4 regions of the Hymenobacter sp. genome follow, and region 1 is predicted to be linked to each of the others. Evidence: riboswitches for the same ligand, from Rfam matches in the RefSeq annotation. Region 1 holds a riboswitch; each other region holds the start of a gene.

Region 1 (3,882 bases):
CAGGAAGAAGCGGTTCATGTTCATGATTTTCGCTCCCTGCTCGAAGTTCAGCGTAAAGCCGAAGTCAATGCCCTTGTAGCTGACCGAGTTGGTGACGCCGCCGAAATAGTCGGGCCAGGCGTTGCCCACCAGTTTGCGGTCGGCCACGGTCAGTTGCCCGTCGCCGTTCACGTCTTCGTATTGAGCGTCGCCGTTTTCGGGGTTCACGCCGGTTTGTTTGTACAGCCAGAACGAGTAGAGCGGCGCGCCTTCCTCCAGCCGGAAAATGTCGCGCGAGCCCGTGGTGATGGGCGCGGCCAGCTTTTCAATCTTGTTCACGTTGCGGGCCACGTTGACCGTGGTGCTCCACTGCACCGCGCCTTTGGGCAGCCAGTTGGCCGTGGCCTGAATTTCAACCCCCTTGTTCCTCACGGCGCCGAAGTTTTCGACCAGCGACGAGAAACCGGTTTTGCGCGGCACCGGCACGTTCAGCAACAGGCCGGAGGTGTACTTGTCGTAATAATTCAGCTCCAGCACCAAGTGGTTTTTCAGCACGGCCGCGTCCAAGCCCACGTTCCACTGCCGGGTCGATTCCCAGCTCAGGTCGGGGTTGGCCAGCTGCAGCGGGGCGGTGCCCGGCAGGTCGAGGTAGTTGGCACCGCCTTGCACCAGGCCCAGGGCCGCAAAGTCGCTGATGCCGGCCTGGTTACCGGTTCTGCCCATGCTGGCCCGCAGCTTCAACTCCTGGAAAATGCCGAGGTCCTGAATGAAGTTTTCCTCGCCCAGGCGCCAGCCCAGCCCCACGGCCGGGAAATAGCCCCAGCGGTTGTCGCGCCCGAAGCGCGAGGAAGCATCGGCCCGCACGCTCACATCAGCCGTGTACCGCTCCTTGAAGCTGTAAGTGGCCTTACCAAAAAACGACACCAGCCCGGCCTGCGAGCGCGACGAGCTGCCCGTTTGCGTGGCCGACGAGGCGATGGTGGTCAAGTCGTTGCCCGGAAACTGCTGGCCCGCCAGGCTGGTCCGCTGGAAGGTGTTGCGCTGCAAGGTATTGCCCACCAGCGCCTGCAAGGAATGGTTTTCGCCGAAGTTCACGCTGTAGTTCAGCGTCTGCTCGTTGAGCAGGGTAATGTCGCGCGAGAGAAACGACGAGGCCGTGCCCCGCGGCTGCCCCGCCAGAATCAACGTGTTGTTGAAGTTATTCTCGTACATGTCGTTGAAGTCGATGCTCCAACTGCTGCGGAAAGTCAGGTTTTTGCCGAACTGGTAGGTGCCGTACACGTTCGAAATCACGCGCGTGCCCACCGCGTCATTGTTCAGGTTTTTGATGAGCGCCTGGGCGTTATCAAACGACCCGTACTTCGCATAAGAACCATCGGGGTTATAAATCGGCAGGTTGTTGCGCGTGAACAAGGCCGAGTTGATGACGCCCACGGGGTTGTTGTCGTTGCTGCTCACGTTGCGGTGCGTGCGGCTCAGCGCGGTGCTCGTGCCAATGCGCAGCTTGTCCGTCACCGAGTTGTCGAGGTTGACGCGCAAACTGAACCGGTCGAAAGCGCTGGGCTTGGCCACCGATTCCTGCGTGAAATAGCCCGCCCCGATGTAAAACTGGGTTTTGCCGGAGCCGCCGGCGGCCGACAGCTCGTAGCTGTGCGTTTGGGCGGTGCGGAACACGTCAGAGAGCCGGTCGTAGGTCGGCTGCTCCTCCGGCAGTCCGCGCCCCCCCGAGGCGGCAGGGCGGTACGGCACCAGGGCCGGAGTGCCGCCGTCGTTCAGAAAACGCTCGTTTTCCAGCGCGGCCAGTTCGGGGCCGCTGGCCAGTTTATACTGCTTGGGCGCCTCCGACAGCGCGTGGTACGTGTTGAAGGTGATGCGCGTTTTGTCGCCGGCCTTGCCGCGCTTGGTCGTGATGAGCACTACCCCATTGGCCCCGCGCGAACCGTAAATGGCCGTGGCGTTGGCATCTTTCAGGATTTCGATGCTTTCGATATCCGAGGGGTTGAGGTCGGCCAGCGGGTTGCTCGACACCTGGTTGCCCAGGCCCGTCGCAATCAGGTTGGTGTTGTTGATGAACACGCCATCCACCACGTAGAGCGGGTCGTTGCTGGCGTTCACCGAATTACTGCCCCGGATGCGGATGAAAATGCCCCCGCCCGGCACGCCCGAGTTGGCCGAAACCTGCACGCCGGGCGCCTTGCCCTGCAACAGTTGGTCGGGGCTGGCAGCCGGAATGTTCTTTAGCTCGTCCCCCCGCACCGAGCTGATGGCACTGGTCAGGGTTTTGCGGTTCTGCTCGCTGTAGCCCGTCACCACCACTTCCGCAAGCTCCTGCAAATCAGGCGCCAGGTCGATGGCGAGGGGGCCCGTGGCGGCCGCTACTTCCTTGGGGGCATAGCCCACGAAACTGAAAACGAGCGCGCTGCCGGGAGCTGCCGGGAGCGTAAATTGTCCGTTGGCGTCGGTGGTGGTACCCACGGTGCTGCCTTTGGCGAGTACCGTCACGCCGGGCAACGGCGTGTGGCTGCTGGCGTCGGTCACGGTGCCGCGCACCACGGGCTCGGGGCCCGTTTGCGCGTGGCTGGTGGCGGTGGCCCCTCCCCACAGCAGGAGAAAGAGCGACCGCCGAAGCGTATTGGTGTTCATGAGAAGCAAGAGTTGGGGGTGGAGGGGCCGGGCCAGCCGCGCGTTGGCGGGACACAAGCGGGCCCAAGGGTGAAAAGTCTGGGCCCATGGGCCGCGTCCGCACGTGCTCCGGTGCACCAGGAGCGTGGGGGTCGCGGCGTTCGGCGGCGAGGGTGAGCCGCCGTTTGTGCACAACGACGCCCGGCCCCAAGCCGCAGGTTTTGCCCAGAAAATGAGAGGTAGCCCGCGCCTACCCATTGAAGGTCAGGCGCTGGGAGGCTGGCGAACAGCTGCCGCGCAGGCACAACAGCCCATGCGGCACCCGGCTATGGCTTAGCCGCGGCAGCCCGTGAGGCCGGCAGGAAAATGAAAGAGCACTTCGCTCAACAGCCCCGGCCGGCCCGCCGCATACAGGCGGGCATGCTCGACGTGCAACAACAGCCATGCTGTACGGCTGAAGGGGCAGTCGGAAAAGCGGGGAGGGGACGCGAAAAGTCCATGGCTTTTGTTTTTATATGGTCAGGACTTGGCACCGTTTCGGAGGGTTAGCCCCGTTGGTTGCCGGCGTTTCGTCGAGCCTGTCTCTCCACGCCTCTGTATAAAAACAATTCTTTGGTTTGAAGGAATTGTGCTGCAAATGTAAAGCAACATTTTTCTCAAAGCCTAATAAAAAGCCCGAATTTTATTTCTCGCAGCGCTTATCCTCCACTTTAAAGCCATTGCGGGGGAAAGGGCCAAAAGTTGTCTCACAAGCGCTGGTGCCTATATTTGTCCCAACTCGAACCGTTTGCAGAACCTCCTTGCACACGACGGAAAAAAATTTCAACGGGCCTGCATACACTCCCATTTTGAACGAGAAATTGATTGGAAATCGCACCTGTTGTTGTGGCCCCGCCGCCGCCTAACCCCGCGTAGCCCTGCCCGCAGGCGCCCATTTTCCAATCGTATTTTCGTTTCCATGCCCCCTACTCCACTGGCCGTTTCCCGGCCTGACCTCGTGCGCGGTATCCGCCGCTGGGACTTCGTGGCGCTCATCGTCAACATCACCATCGGGGCCGGCATCCTGGGCCTACCGTCCAAGATTTATGCGCTGGTCGGGGCCTATAGCCTGGTGGCCTACGTGGCAAGTGCGGCCATTGTGGCCGGTATCATCCTGTGCTTTGCCGAGGTGAGCAGCCGCTTCAATGGCACCGGCGGCCCCTACCTCTACGCCCGGCAGACCTTTGGGCCGCTGGTGGGTTTCGAAGTGGGCTGGATGCTCTGGATTTCCCGGCTGGCCAG
Region 2 (3,882 bases), on a different contig from region 1:
CAGCTTGATGGCAAACTTGTTGCCTAGCTTCTTGGCGTAGCGCAACTGGGCGTCGCGCAGGTTGCGTTCGCCGCCGCGCAGGCGCACGCTCAGGCCGTCGTACACAAACGGGTCTTTCGAGTTGAACAGCACCACGCCACTCAGGGCGTTGGAGCCGTAGAGGGCCGAGGCCGGGCCGTGGATGATTTCGATGCTCTCCATGTCGAGCTCCGGAATGCCCACCAGGTTGCCGGGGCTCAGGTTCAGGGACGGCAGCGCCGTATCCATGTAGTCCACGAGCTGAATCACGCGTTCCGACTTGGCCGTGTTGAAGCCGCGGGTGCTGACGCTGGTAAACAGCATCGACGCCGAGTTGACGTCGACGCCGGCCAGCTGGCCCAGGCCCGCCAGCACTTCCGGCGTGCTGATGCGCTCGAGCTGCTTGCCCGAAACTTTGTCGATGGTTACCGGTGCCCGCAGGATGTTTTCCTCCACCCGCGAAGCGGATACCACCGTTTCGTTGAGCAGCGTGGCGCTCCGCACCAGGTTAAAACGCAACGAGTTGTCGATGCCCGTGAGCGTGGAGTCCTGCGTTTCGTAGCCAACGTACGCTACCACCAGCACGACGGGGCTCTTGTCGAAAGCCGCGTTCAAGCTGAATTCGCCCAGCTGGTTGGTGCTTGTGCCAATGTAGGTCCCTTTGATGAAAACCGTGGCGCCGGGCAGGGGCTCGCCGGCGGCGGTGAACACTACGCCGCCCACGGTTTTTCCGGCGGGGTCGGGCAGTGCGGCAGCTTTGCGCTTGGCAGAAGCTTGACGAGGGTGGGGGCCGGTGGCGGGGGAAGCTAGCGCGGGCTGAGCCGGAAGCAGCGCTGCCACAACCAAGGCAGAATAAATGTGTTGCATTAAACTGATAATGTGTTGAACTAGAATGAAGCATCAAAATTAATGTTGCAACATCAATGAGATATCTTCTATTCGTTGAATCAGGAGATTCAGGGGGTAAAACACGCAAAACCGTCTGCCCAAAAAACACGCTCTTTCCCAGTGTTTACCTCAACACTGGAACGCGTGAAATTTTCGATATTTAGCACTTTACCCAGCTCGTTCTCACTCACTGAACCAGGTTATCGCCCGAGTACCTGACCCAAAGCATCTTATGGCTTTTGGTGGCCCTGGGCGCTGCTAATTATCGCGGCGTCCGTATCTTCGCCCTACGCTGCTATCCAGAAAGACAGAGGGACCGGGCCCGATGACGTCTTGGCAACCTACCGCGAGTAGGTGCCAACTCCCGTTTCACCGCCGTTTTTGGTGAAAGAAGATGCCAGCCGGAACCGAACCCTAGTGTTCGGGTTTCTTTCTGGATACGCGCATTTTGCCCGCTACTCAATCCGAAAGAAATGCCCACCGCCACCCTCACCGCCGCCCCGGAACGCGAAGCCGCCGCTTCGCGACACAGCCTCTCCGAGCTTCTTCGCCAGCGCCTGCTGATTCTCGACGGCGCCATGGGTACCATGATTCAGCGCTATCCGCTCACGGAGGAGGACTTTCGCGGCGCCCGCTTCGCCGACCATCCCAAGCCCCTGCGCGGCAACAACGACCTGCTGAGCCTCACGCGGCCGGATATCATCAAGGGCATCCACGCCGAGTACTTCGCCGCGGGAGCTGATATGGTGGAGACCAACACGTTCTCCGGCACCACCATTGCGCAGGCCGACTACGGCCTGGAGCACGTGGTGTACGAGCTGAACTACGAGTCGGCGCGCCTGGCCAAGGAAGCGGCCGACGAATACTCTACGCCCGACAAGCCGCGCTTTGTGGCCGGCGCCGTGGGCCCCACCAACCGCACCGCCTCGCTCTCGCCCGATGTGAACCGCCCGGGCTTCCGCGCCGTGACCTTCGACGAGCTGGCCACGGCCTACCTGGAGCAGGTGCGCGGCCTCGTGGACGGCGGCGTGGATGCGCTGCTCATCGAAACCATCTTTGACACGCTGAACGCCAAAGCGGCGCTCTACGCCGTGCAGAAGTTCTTTGATGACGGCGGCCGCGAGGTGCCCATCATGATTTCGGGCACTATTACCGACGCCTCGGGCCGCACCTTGAGCGGCCAGACGGTGGGAGCATTCTGGAACAGCATCAGCCACCTGCCGCTGCTGAGCGTGGGCCTGAACTGCGCCCTCGGGGCCGACCAGCTCCGCCAATACGTGCAGGAGCTGAGCCGCATTTCCGACGTGCACATTTCGGCGTATCCGAACGCGGGCTTGCCCAACGCTTTTGGCGGTTACGATGAGTCGGCGCAGGAATTTGCCGCGCTGGTAGAAGAGTACTTGAAGGAAGGAATTGTGACGGTGGTGGGTGGTTGTTGTGGCACCACGCCCCAGCACATTGCCGAGCTATCCCGCCTGGCCCAGAAGTATAAGCCCCGCCCCCTACCTACTGAAATTCCGCCCGCTACCCACCTGAGCGGCCTCGAACCGTTTGCCATCAAGCCCGATAGTCTGTTTGTGAACGTGGGCGAGCGCTGCAACGTGACCGGCTCCCGCGCGTTTGCCCGCCTCATCCGGACCGGCGCCTACGAGGAAGCCCTAGCGGTGGCCCGCGTGCAGGTGGAGGAAGGCGCCCAAGTGCTTGATATCAACATGGACGAAGGCATGCTCGATTCGGAGCAGGCCATGACGACGTTCCTGCACCTCATCGCCTCGGAGCCCGATATCTCGCGGGTGCCGCTCATGATTGACTCCTCGAAGTGGAGCGTGCTGGAAGCCGGCCTGAAGTGCGTGCAGGGCAAGAGCATCGTCAACTCCATCTCGCTGAAAGAAGGCGAAGAGGTGTTTTTGCAGCGGGCCCGCACGGTGCGCCAGTACGGCGCGGCCATGGTGGTGATGGCCTTCGACGAGGACGGCCAGGCCGACACGCTGGAGCGCCGCAAGGAAATCTGCCAGCGCAGCTACGACCTGCTGATGAGCATCGATTTCCCGCCCACGGACATCATTTTCGACCCCAACATCCTCATTGTCGGTACCGGCATGGAGGAACACCGCAACTACGCCATCGACTTCATCGAGTCGGTGCGCTGGATTAAGCAGAACCTGCCCGGCGCCCTCACTAGCGGCGGCGTGTCGAACATCTCATTCTCGTTCCGCGGCAACGACGTGGTGCGCGAGGCCATGCACGCGGCCTTCCTCTACCACGCCATCCGGGCCGGGCTGGACATGGGCATCGTGAACCCCAACCAGCTCGCGGTGTACGACGAAGTACCCAAAGACCTGCTGGAACTGGTAGAAGACGTGCTGCTAAACCGCCGCGCCGACGCCACCGAGCGCCTGCTTGAATTCGCCGACACGGTGAAGCAAAAAGGCAAGGTGGAAGTGGTGGCCGACGCCTGGCGCAGCCTGCCGGTGCAGGAGCGCCTATCGCACGCACTGGTGAAGGGCATCACCGAATTCATTGACGAAGACACAGAGGCCGCCCGCCAGGAGCTGGCCCGTCCGCTCGACGTGATTGAAGGCCCATTGATGGCCGGCATGAACGTGGTGGGCGACCTATTCGGCGCTGGCAAAATGTTCCTGCCGCAGGTAGTGAAATCAGCCCGCGTGATGAAGAAAGCGGTGGCTTACCTGGAGCCGTACCTCTTGGCCGACAAGCAAGGTTCGGACCGCCAGACGGCCGGCAAAATCCTCATGGCGACGGTGAAGGGTGACGTGCACGATATCGGCAAAAACATTGTGGGCGTGGTGCTGGCCTGCAACAACTTCGACATCATTGACCTTGGTGTGATGGTGCCGCTGGAAAAGATTCTGGACGAGGCCCAGAAGCAGCAGGTGGACGTTATTGGCCTTTCCGGCCTTATCACTCCTTCGCTTGATGAGATGGTGTACGTGGCTCAGGCCATGGAAAAACGCG
Region 3 (3,882 bases), on a different contig from region 1:
CGCTGCCTGCCCGCATTGGAAGTGCAGAGCCGCGGCCCCTTCGGCGCGCAAGCCGACGTGAGCCTGCGCGGCAGCACCTTCACCCAGGTGCTTTTCCTGCTGGACGGCATGCGACTGAACGACCCGCTGACGGGCCACTTTGGGGCCTACTTGCCCATCACGCCGGCCGAGATTGAGCAGATTGAAATCATCCGTGGGGCTGGGGCGGCTCTCTACGGGCCCGATGCCGTGGGCGGCGTCATCAACATCGTTACCAAAACCTTTGCCGCCACCGAGCGCCGCGACGAGGCCGAACTCACCAGCACTACCATGCGCGGTGAGTGGAACCTATGGCACACCAACACGGGCGGCTTTCTGGCTAAAAACGGCTTGCGCGTGGGGGGTGGCATCTTGCTGAACACCACTGACGGCCAGCTGCGCGGTGCGCCAAGCAGCCAGCGCAGCGATGCCAATCTTAAAACGTATTCCCTTTCGGCCGCTTACGACATCACGTCCAAACTGAGTTTGGCTGCCCGCGCCAGCCTCGACCGGCGCGACTACAACGCCCAGTTTTTCTACACCACTAACGCCGGCGACCTGGCCCGCGAAACCACCAACAAAAACTGGTACCAAGGCCAGCTCAGCTACCAGCACAACGAGCGCGCCCGCACCGAAGCGCAAGTGTCGACCAGCCGCGGCACCGACTATTACCTCTACACGCCCACGTCGGTGGCCAGCGACCACCTCACGCACTACACCAACGTGTTGCTGAGCCACCAGCAGCAGGTTGGAGACAAAGTGCGCGCCACGCTGGGCGGCCAAGCCGACCGCCGTGCGGTGGAAAGCAACGACCGCGGCAATCACGCGCAGTGGCACTACGCCGCCTTCGGCGTGGTGGCCGTGACGCCAAGTGCCGGCCTAGCCCTAACCGGGGGCCTGCGCGTCGACCACGACCAAGCCTACGGCACCGAACTAGTGCCCCAACTCAATGCGAGCCAGCAAATAGGAGAGGCCCTCACCGTGCGGGGCGCCATCGGCCGGGCCATTCGCGCCCCCGATTTCACGGAGCGCTACAATGCTAATGGCCGGCCTGGCATTGTGCCCAATGGCTTCAACGTGGGCAATGCCGCCCTGCAAGCGGAGCGGACCACGAACTACGAAATGGGGGCTGACTACCGCCCATTTCCGGGCTTTACTGCCAAGCTGACTGGTTTCCTGCGGAAGGGCAACAACCAGATTGACTACGTGCCGACGCCCGGTGCGCAGGTCATCGAAGCCAGCGGCCTCACCAATCTCAACGCCGCCAGCACCTACCGCTTTGCCCAAAACCTGTTCGATGTCACCACCCGTGGCCTTGAAGCCGAGCTGACGTATGCCCACCAGTTCACGCCCAAAACCCGTTTTGATGGCAGCCTGGGCTACACTTTGGTGAAGGTGACCAATGCCGAAAGCATTGCCTCGCAGTACCTGGCCAACATTGCCCGCCACGTGGTGTCCGGCACGGTCGGCATCACGTCAAACCGCGTCAATGCGAGCTTCAGCGGGCTGTGGAAGCAGCGCGATGCCAACGCCGTAGCGGCCATCAGCCGGGTGCAGCGGCCGGAATACGCCGTGTTCAATGCCCGGCTGGAAGCCGCAATCTTGCCGCAGCGCCTGTGGCTCACGGGGCAGGTGCAGAACCTGTTCAACGAAAAATATTCGGACTTGCTGGGTGCCCAAATGCCCACGCGCTGGCTGATGGGCGGCGTGCGGCTGGCCCTGCGGAAATAGAGCCGCGTAAATGCTCCTAGCTACCGATTTGGAAAAATCGGGCGAGTGTGCCGTACCTTTGCGGCATCAATTCTTTCTCCCAAAGGATTGTTTTTATACAGAGGCGCTGAGAGACAGGCTCTAAGATGCGCCGGCAACCATCCGCAACCGCGGGCAAGGTGCCAATTCCTGACCATATAAAAACAAGTTGCCGTGGACGCTGCCAACAACCTTCTCGTTTCTCCCGCCTCGTTTCAGGCCCGCGCCGTAGCCGTGCGCCCGGCCGGCATGGGCTGTTGTTGTTGTCTGGCTTAAGCACCGACGTCTCCGTCTGATTTCGCGGGGGTGAGTTGGTGAAGGTCCGCTTAGCGGGCCTTGCACCCTTTTCCTGCTTGTGGGTATTCCAAACGTAACGCTACCAGCGTTGGCAGAAACGCGTGCACGCGGCTGCCTCGTCCGCGGCACTTATCCCACACTTCATCAGCGGGTTTCAATCAATTTCGAACTATCCGGGCGCCGTTTTCGCGGCTGCTTTGTTCTCTAACTCAGTTTCTTCTAATTCTCTCCAGTTTATGGCCTCTTTGCAAAAGCCCATTGGCATCTATTTCGAGCACCCCGAATGGTTTAAGCCGCTCTTCGCAGAGTTGGACCGTCGCGGGCTGCCCTACGAGAAGATTGATGCCGCGCACCACCTCTTCAACCCCGCCGAAAAGGAAAGCCGCTACAGCCTCGTGGTGAACCGCATGAGTTCCTCGGCCTACTTGCGCGGGCACGGCCAGGGTATATTCCACACCGCGGGCTATGCCACTCACCTCGAGCGCATTGGCACGCGCATCATCAACGGTTCGGCGGCCACGGCCATCGAGACCAACAAGGCCCGCCAGCTCTCTTTGTTCGAGTCACTGGGCCTGAAGTACCCCAAGTCGTTTGTGATTAATCACGCCTCGCGCGCAATCGACGCGGTCAAGGAGCTTCGCTTCCCCATCGTAGTGAAAGTAAACATTGGCGGCAGCGGCGCGGGCATCATTCGCTTCGACACGCCGGAAGGCTTGCAAGCGGCTGTGGAAGCCAACCAGATTGACCTCGGCATCGACCAAACCGCGCTGGTACAGGAGTACGTAACGCCCCGCGGCGGCAACATCCACCGCGTGGAGACGCTGGACGGCAAGTTCCTGTACGCCATGAAAGTGTACACCACTGGCGAGAGCTTCAACCTGTGCCCGGCCGAAATCTGCCAGATTCCGGAGGAGCAGTCGGCCGAGTTCTGCTTGACCGAAGCGCCCAAGAAAGGCATCCAGGTAGAGGCCTTCACGCCTCCCGCTGAGGTGGTTGCCGCTGTTGAGCGCATCGTGGCTGCCGCCAAAATTGACGTGGGTGGCATCGAGTACCTCATCGACGACCGCACCGGCGATGTGCTCTTCTACGACATCAATGCCCTGTCCAACTTCGTGGCCGATGCCGTGAACGTGGTAGGTTTTGACCCCTACGCCCGTTTCGTGGACTACCTGGAAGCGCAACTGCCCGCTTCCGCCACCGCATCTGTGCAGTCCGAACTGGCCACTGCTTAATCCAAAATAATAACAACTGAACGTCATGCTGAGCGCAGCCGAAGCATCTCGCCCGCTTCGTTGCAGCGAAGTGAAGTACTCACGCAGTAGAGATGCTTCGGCTGCGCTCAGCATGACGTTCTTTTAGGCTTACTTAACATGAAATTCGGATATTGGATGCCCATTTTCGGGGGCTGGCTGCGTAACGTGGAAGACGAGCAAATGCCCACCGACTGGAACTACGTGAAGCAGCTGGCGCAACGCAGCGAAGCCCTCGGCTACGACCTTACGCTGATTGCAGAGCTGTATTTGAACGACATCAAGGGCACGGAAGCCCCGTCGCTCGAAGCGTGGAGCACGGCCGCGGCCTTGGCTGCTGTGACCGAGCAACTGGAAATAATGGTGGCCGTACGCCCCACTTTTCACAACCCCGCGCTGCTCGCCAAGCAGGCCGCCAACATTGACTTAATTGCGCCCGGTCGCTTGTCGCTGAATGTGGTATCGAGCTGGTGGCGCGACGAGGCCACTAAATACGGCCTGCACTTCGAGCAGCACGACGACCGGTACGCCCGCACCCGCGAATGGCTGGACGTGGTGACCAATGTGT
Region 4 (3,882 bases), on a different contig from region 1:
AATGGCAGAAGAAAAGTGTGAACAAAGAGTGGCAGTTGGCTCGAAAGGCTGCAAGCTACTCTAACCATTCATTGAATGCGTTGCGCACAAAAAAACCCGAACCACAAGGGTTCGGGTTTTTCGTAACGCGTTAGTCGAAAGCTATTTATTCAGCTTCCAGCATCAGAGCGGCGCCGTCGGCCGACTTCAGCGTGAGCTTGTCGTCAGTGAGGGTTTCCACGTTGAAGGTGTTGCTGGTGGTGGCGCCGTCGGGCGTCATGGTGATGGTTTTGCCGGCTTGGTCGAAGGTGTATTTGCCGGAGATGGCGCCGGTGGCGCCGGTCATGTTGTAGGTGCCGTTGGCAAAAATGCGCAACTCCTCTTGCTTTTGCGCGTCGGTTTGCTTCACTTTGTCGCCAGCTGTATCGGTTTCTTTAGCAGTTTTCCAAACTTTGCTGTCGGTGCCATACAGCATGTTTACGCCTTCTACCTTGCCTTTGTCGCTGCCGCAAGCGGTGGCAAACAAGGTCAGCAGAACCAGCAGGCTGGCAACGTAACGGAGCGAAAAGATTGACTGAGGTTTCATGGGCACAAGAAGTAAAGGTGAAAGAATGAAGAACAAGCTCCGCAGGACGGGCTAGGCGGCTTACGGCCAATGCGCAAAAGAGTTGGGAGCGTAACCCCGCCTTAACTCCCCCGTATATGGCCCCTGTTAGCCTGCTCGCAGACGAACTTTTTTACTCTCTTTTTCATTCAAACTGAACCAAACCATGGGACTACTTGATTTTCTCAGCGACAAGGGCGAGCAAAAACCCGTAGAGCCCGCGGCAAAACCGGCTGCCGGCGCTACCGATTTTTTCGGAAACGCAAACAATTCAGCGGCTTCCGGTGATTCATATACCGTAGTGAGCGGCGACTCGCTCTCCAAAATTGCTAAAAACCACTACGGCGACGCGGCCAAGTGGCATCAGATATACGAGGCCAACAAGGCCATCATCGGCACCAACCCTGACCACATTGAAGTGGGCCAGGTGTTGACCCTACCTAGTCTCTAGGTACTTTTTTGCAGAAAAAAGGTGAGAAAAGCCACTCTGTTTCAGGGTGGCTTTTTTGTGTCTTATGGTTTCGCTCGATTTATGGCTGGCTTAGTGTCATGCAGCGCGCAGCGAAGCATCTCGCTCGGGGTAGTAACTTCAACCGTCTGTCATCCTGAGCGCAGCGAAGGACCTTCTCACCGTGGAATGACGGTTGGTGTTCGACAAGGTCCTTCGCTGCGCTCAGGATGGCAAGCGGCGCCAGCGAGATGCTCTGCATGACCGGCTATTTTGAAAAAACGTAGCTCACCGCTTGCCCATAAAAAAATTATTCGCGTACATTTGCCTCACCTACCCGGTACTCCTCGCTAACGGCGAGTAGTTTATAAGTTTTATACAGAAGCGGCGAGAGACTAGGCTCCCTGACCCGCTGGCAACCCTCCACTATGCGAAAGGTGCCAATTCCTACCCACCGGCGGTTTCGACCACGGCGGGACATATGACTCGAGTGCCATGGAAAACTCTGCTGCTTACGTTTCTTTTAGTCCGACTGCCCCGGCTGCACGCGCCTTGGTTTCGGACTTTTTCGTGTTGGCCCAAGGCGGCCTATTGCATGCTTCGTGCCCCGCGCGAATGCGAATATGCTGTTGTCGTCCGTGTTGTTGCTAAGCTGATTTCGGCTTAACCCCTTCTTTCTTCGTGGGAATCCCCTTACGCTGAAGCGTGCCGATTGGTCGCGTCGGCTTACAGGCTGCTCCGATGCTTCTGGCTACGCCCAGAGCCAGCCGCAAGTGCTTGAGCTACTGGCAACGCCGAGTAGACCCGCGAAGAAGTCCCTCCCTTTTCTTCATTTTCGCTTGCGCATGTCCACGTCCACCGCAACTTCTTCGTTTCAGCACGAACTGGCCACTACGGCCCAACACTTGGCCACGGTGCTCCCCGCCGACGCCAGCCACACCATCGATGCCGGCATTGCCGCCGTGCACGCCACGGGCCTGGCCCAGCGCAGCCTCCGCGTCGGCCAGACTGCTCCCGATTTTGCGTTGCCCGATGCTGCGGGCCGGTTCGTTTCGCTGGCCTCGCTGCTGGTTTCGGGGCCGGTGGTGCTGGTGTTTTACCGCGGCAACTGGTGCCCCTATTGCAGCGTGCAGCTGCGGGCTTACAACCAAGCTTTGGACCAAATTCGGGCGTACGGAGCCACGCTGGTGGCCGTTTCGCCCCAAACACCGGACCTGACCCGGCTCACGGCCGAAGAAAAAGAGCTGCGCTTTCCGGTGCTCAGCGACGTGGGCAATGCCGTGGCCCAGCAGTACGGGCTGGCCTACCAGGTGGGCGAGGCCTTGTACGGCGCTTTGCACGGCGTGGGCATCGACCTGGCCGCCTACAACGGCGACGACAGCGGCGAGCTGCCCCTGACAGGCACGTTCGTGATTGCCCAAAACGGGCGCGTGGCCTGGGCCGCCACCGAGGCCAACTTCAAGCTGCGCCCCGACCCGGCCGTGCTGTTGGAAGCACTTACCCGGCTCTAATCTAATTGCCAGTTGCGCCGCCTGTTAGCAGGTTGTGCCGCAGCTAAACACCCAACAACTATTCACTTTTTCACTTCAACCACCATGTCTGCACAACCCTTGCACTTCGAAACGCTGCAACTCCACGCCGGCCAGCAGCCCGACCCCACGACCGGTTCGCGCGCCGTGCCCATCCATCAAACTACTTCCTACGTGTTCAAGAGCGCCGAGCACGGCGCCAACCTATTTGCCCTGAAGGAGTTCGGCAACATCTACACCCGCCTGATGAATCCGACCACCGACGTGTTTGAGCAACGCGTGGCGGCCTTGGAAGGCGGTGTGGCGGCGTTGGCCACGGGTTCGGGCCAGGCGGCGCAGTTCATTGCCCTGAACAACATCCTGCAAGCCGGCGACAACTTCGTGAGCACGGCCTTCCTCTACGGCGGTACCTACAACCAGTTTAAGGTAGCGTTCAAGCGCTTGGGCATCGAGGCTCGCTTCGCCGACGGCGACAATCCGGCCAGCTTTGAAGCGCTGATTGACGACAAGACCAAGGCCCTTTACCTGGAAACCATTGGCAACCCCAGCTTCAGCATTCCAGACTTTGAGGCCATCGCGGCCATTGCCAACAAGCACGACCTGCCCCTGATTGTGGACAACACCTTCGGCGCGGGTGGCTACCTGTTCCGGCCCTTGGAGCACGGCGCGCACGTTGTGGTGGAGTCGGCCACGAAGTGGATTGGCGGCCACGGCACCAGCATTGGCGGCGTGATTGTGGACGGCGGCACCTACGACTTCGGCAACGGCAAGTTTCCGCAGTTCACCGAGCCCAGCGAAGGCTACCACGGCTTGGTGTTCAACGACGTGTTTGGCAAGGGCGGGCCGTTTGGCAACATCGCCTTCATTATCCGCGCCCGAGTAGAAGGCCTGCGCGACTTTGGTCCGGCCATCAGCCCATTCAACTCCTTCCAGCTGCTCATCGGCCTCGAAACCCTGAGCTTACGCGTGGAGCGCACCGTGGAAAACGCCCTCAAAATTGCCAACTGGCTGGAGCAGCACCCGCAGGTGGAAAGCGTGAACTACCCCGGCCTGGCCAGCAGCCCTTACCACGCCCTGGCCCAGAAATACCTGAAGCGCGGCTTCGGCGGCGTGCTCAGCTTCCGCATCAAGGGCAGCAAGGAAACCGCTACGCAATTTATTGACAACCTAAAGCTCATCAGCCACTTGGCCAACGTGGGCGATGCCAAAACGCTCATCATTCAGCCCGCCGCCACCACGCACCAGCAGTTGAGCGAGCAAGAGCAAGCGGCCGCCGGCGTGACGCCCACTTCGCTGCGCCTCTCGCTGGGCATCGAGCATTT

Evidence for each region. Region 1 has a riboswitch for S-adenosylmethionine ahead of VF629_RS15295 (TonB-dependent receptor). Riboswitches for the same ligand answer to the same signal wherever they lie in the genome.
Region 2: it holds a riboswitch for S-adenosylmethionine, as region 1 does, so the genes downstream of both, metH (methionine synthase) here and VF629_RS15295 (TonB-dependent receptor) in region 1, are expected to answer to the same signal.
Region 3: it holds a riboswitch for S-adenosylmethionine, as region 1 does, so the genes downstream of both, VF629_RS22410 (hypothetical protein) here and VF629_RS15295 (TonB-dependent receptor) in region 1, are expected to answer to the same signal.
Region 4: it holds a riboswitch for S-adenosylmethionine, as region 1 does, so the genes downstream of both, VF629_RS19670 (peroxiredoxin-like family protein) here and VF629_RS15295 (TonB-dependent receptor) in region 1, are expected to answer to the same signal.

Annotation. Positions count from the first base shown of each region.
Region 1 covers NZ_DASVSI010000111.1:2,587-6,468, forward strand. Annotated here, with positions in the region: gene VF629_RS15295 (TonB-dependent receptor) at 1-2,622, opposite strand, end outside; SAM riboswitch class I at 3,110-3,206, opposite strand; gene VF629_RS15300 (APC family permease) at 3,560-3,882, shown strand, end outside.
Region 2 covers NZ_DASVSI010000175.1:96,741-100,622, reverse strand. Annotated here, with positions in the region: gene VF629_RS24775 (TonB-dependent receptor) at 1-858, opposite strand, end outside; SAM riboswitch class I at 1,199-1,307, shown strand; gene metH (methionine synthase) at 1,380-3,882, shown strand, end outside.
Region 3 covers NZ_DASVSI010000155.1:37,122-41,003, forward strand. Annotated here, with positions in the region: gene VF629_RS22405 (TonB-dependent receptor) at 1-1,749, shown strand, start outside; SAM riboswitch class I at 1,840-1,932, shown strand; gene VF629_RS22410 (hypothetical protein) at 2,301-3,296, shown strand; gene VF629_RS22415 (LLM class flavin-dependent oxidoreductase) at 3,435-3,882, shown strand, end outside.
Region 4 covers NZ_DASVSI010000140.1:196-4,077, reverse strand. Annotated here, with positions in the region: gene VF629_RS19680 (hypothetical protein) at 146-565, opposite strand; gene VF629_RS19675 (LysM peptidoglycan-binding domain-containing protein) at 750-1,034, shown strand; SAM riboswitch class I at 1,403-1,519, shown strand; gene VF629_RS19670 (peroxiredoxin-like family protein) at 1,877-2,542, shown strand; gene VF629_RS19665 (O-acetylhomoserine aminocarboxypropyltransferase/cysteine synthase) at 2,627-3,882, shown strand, end outside.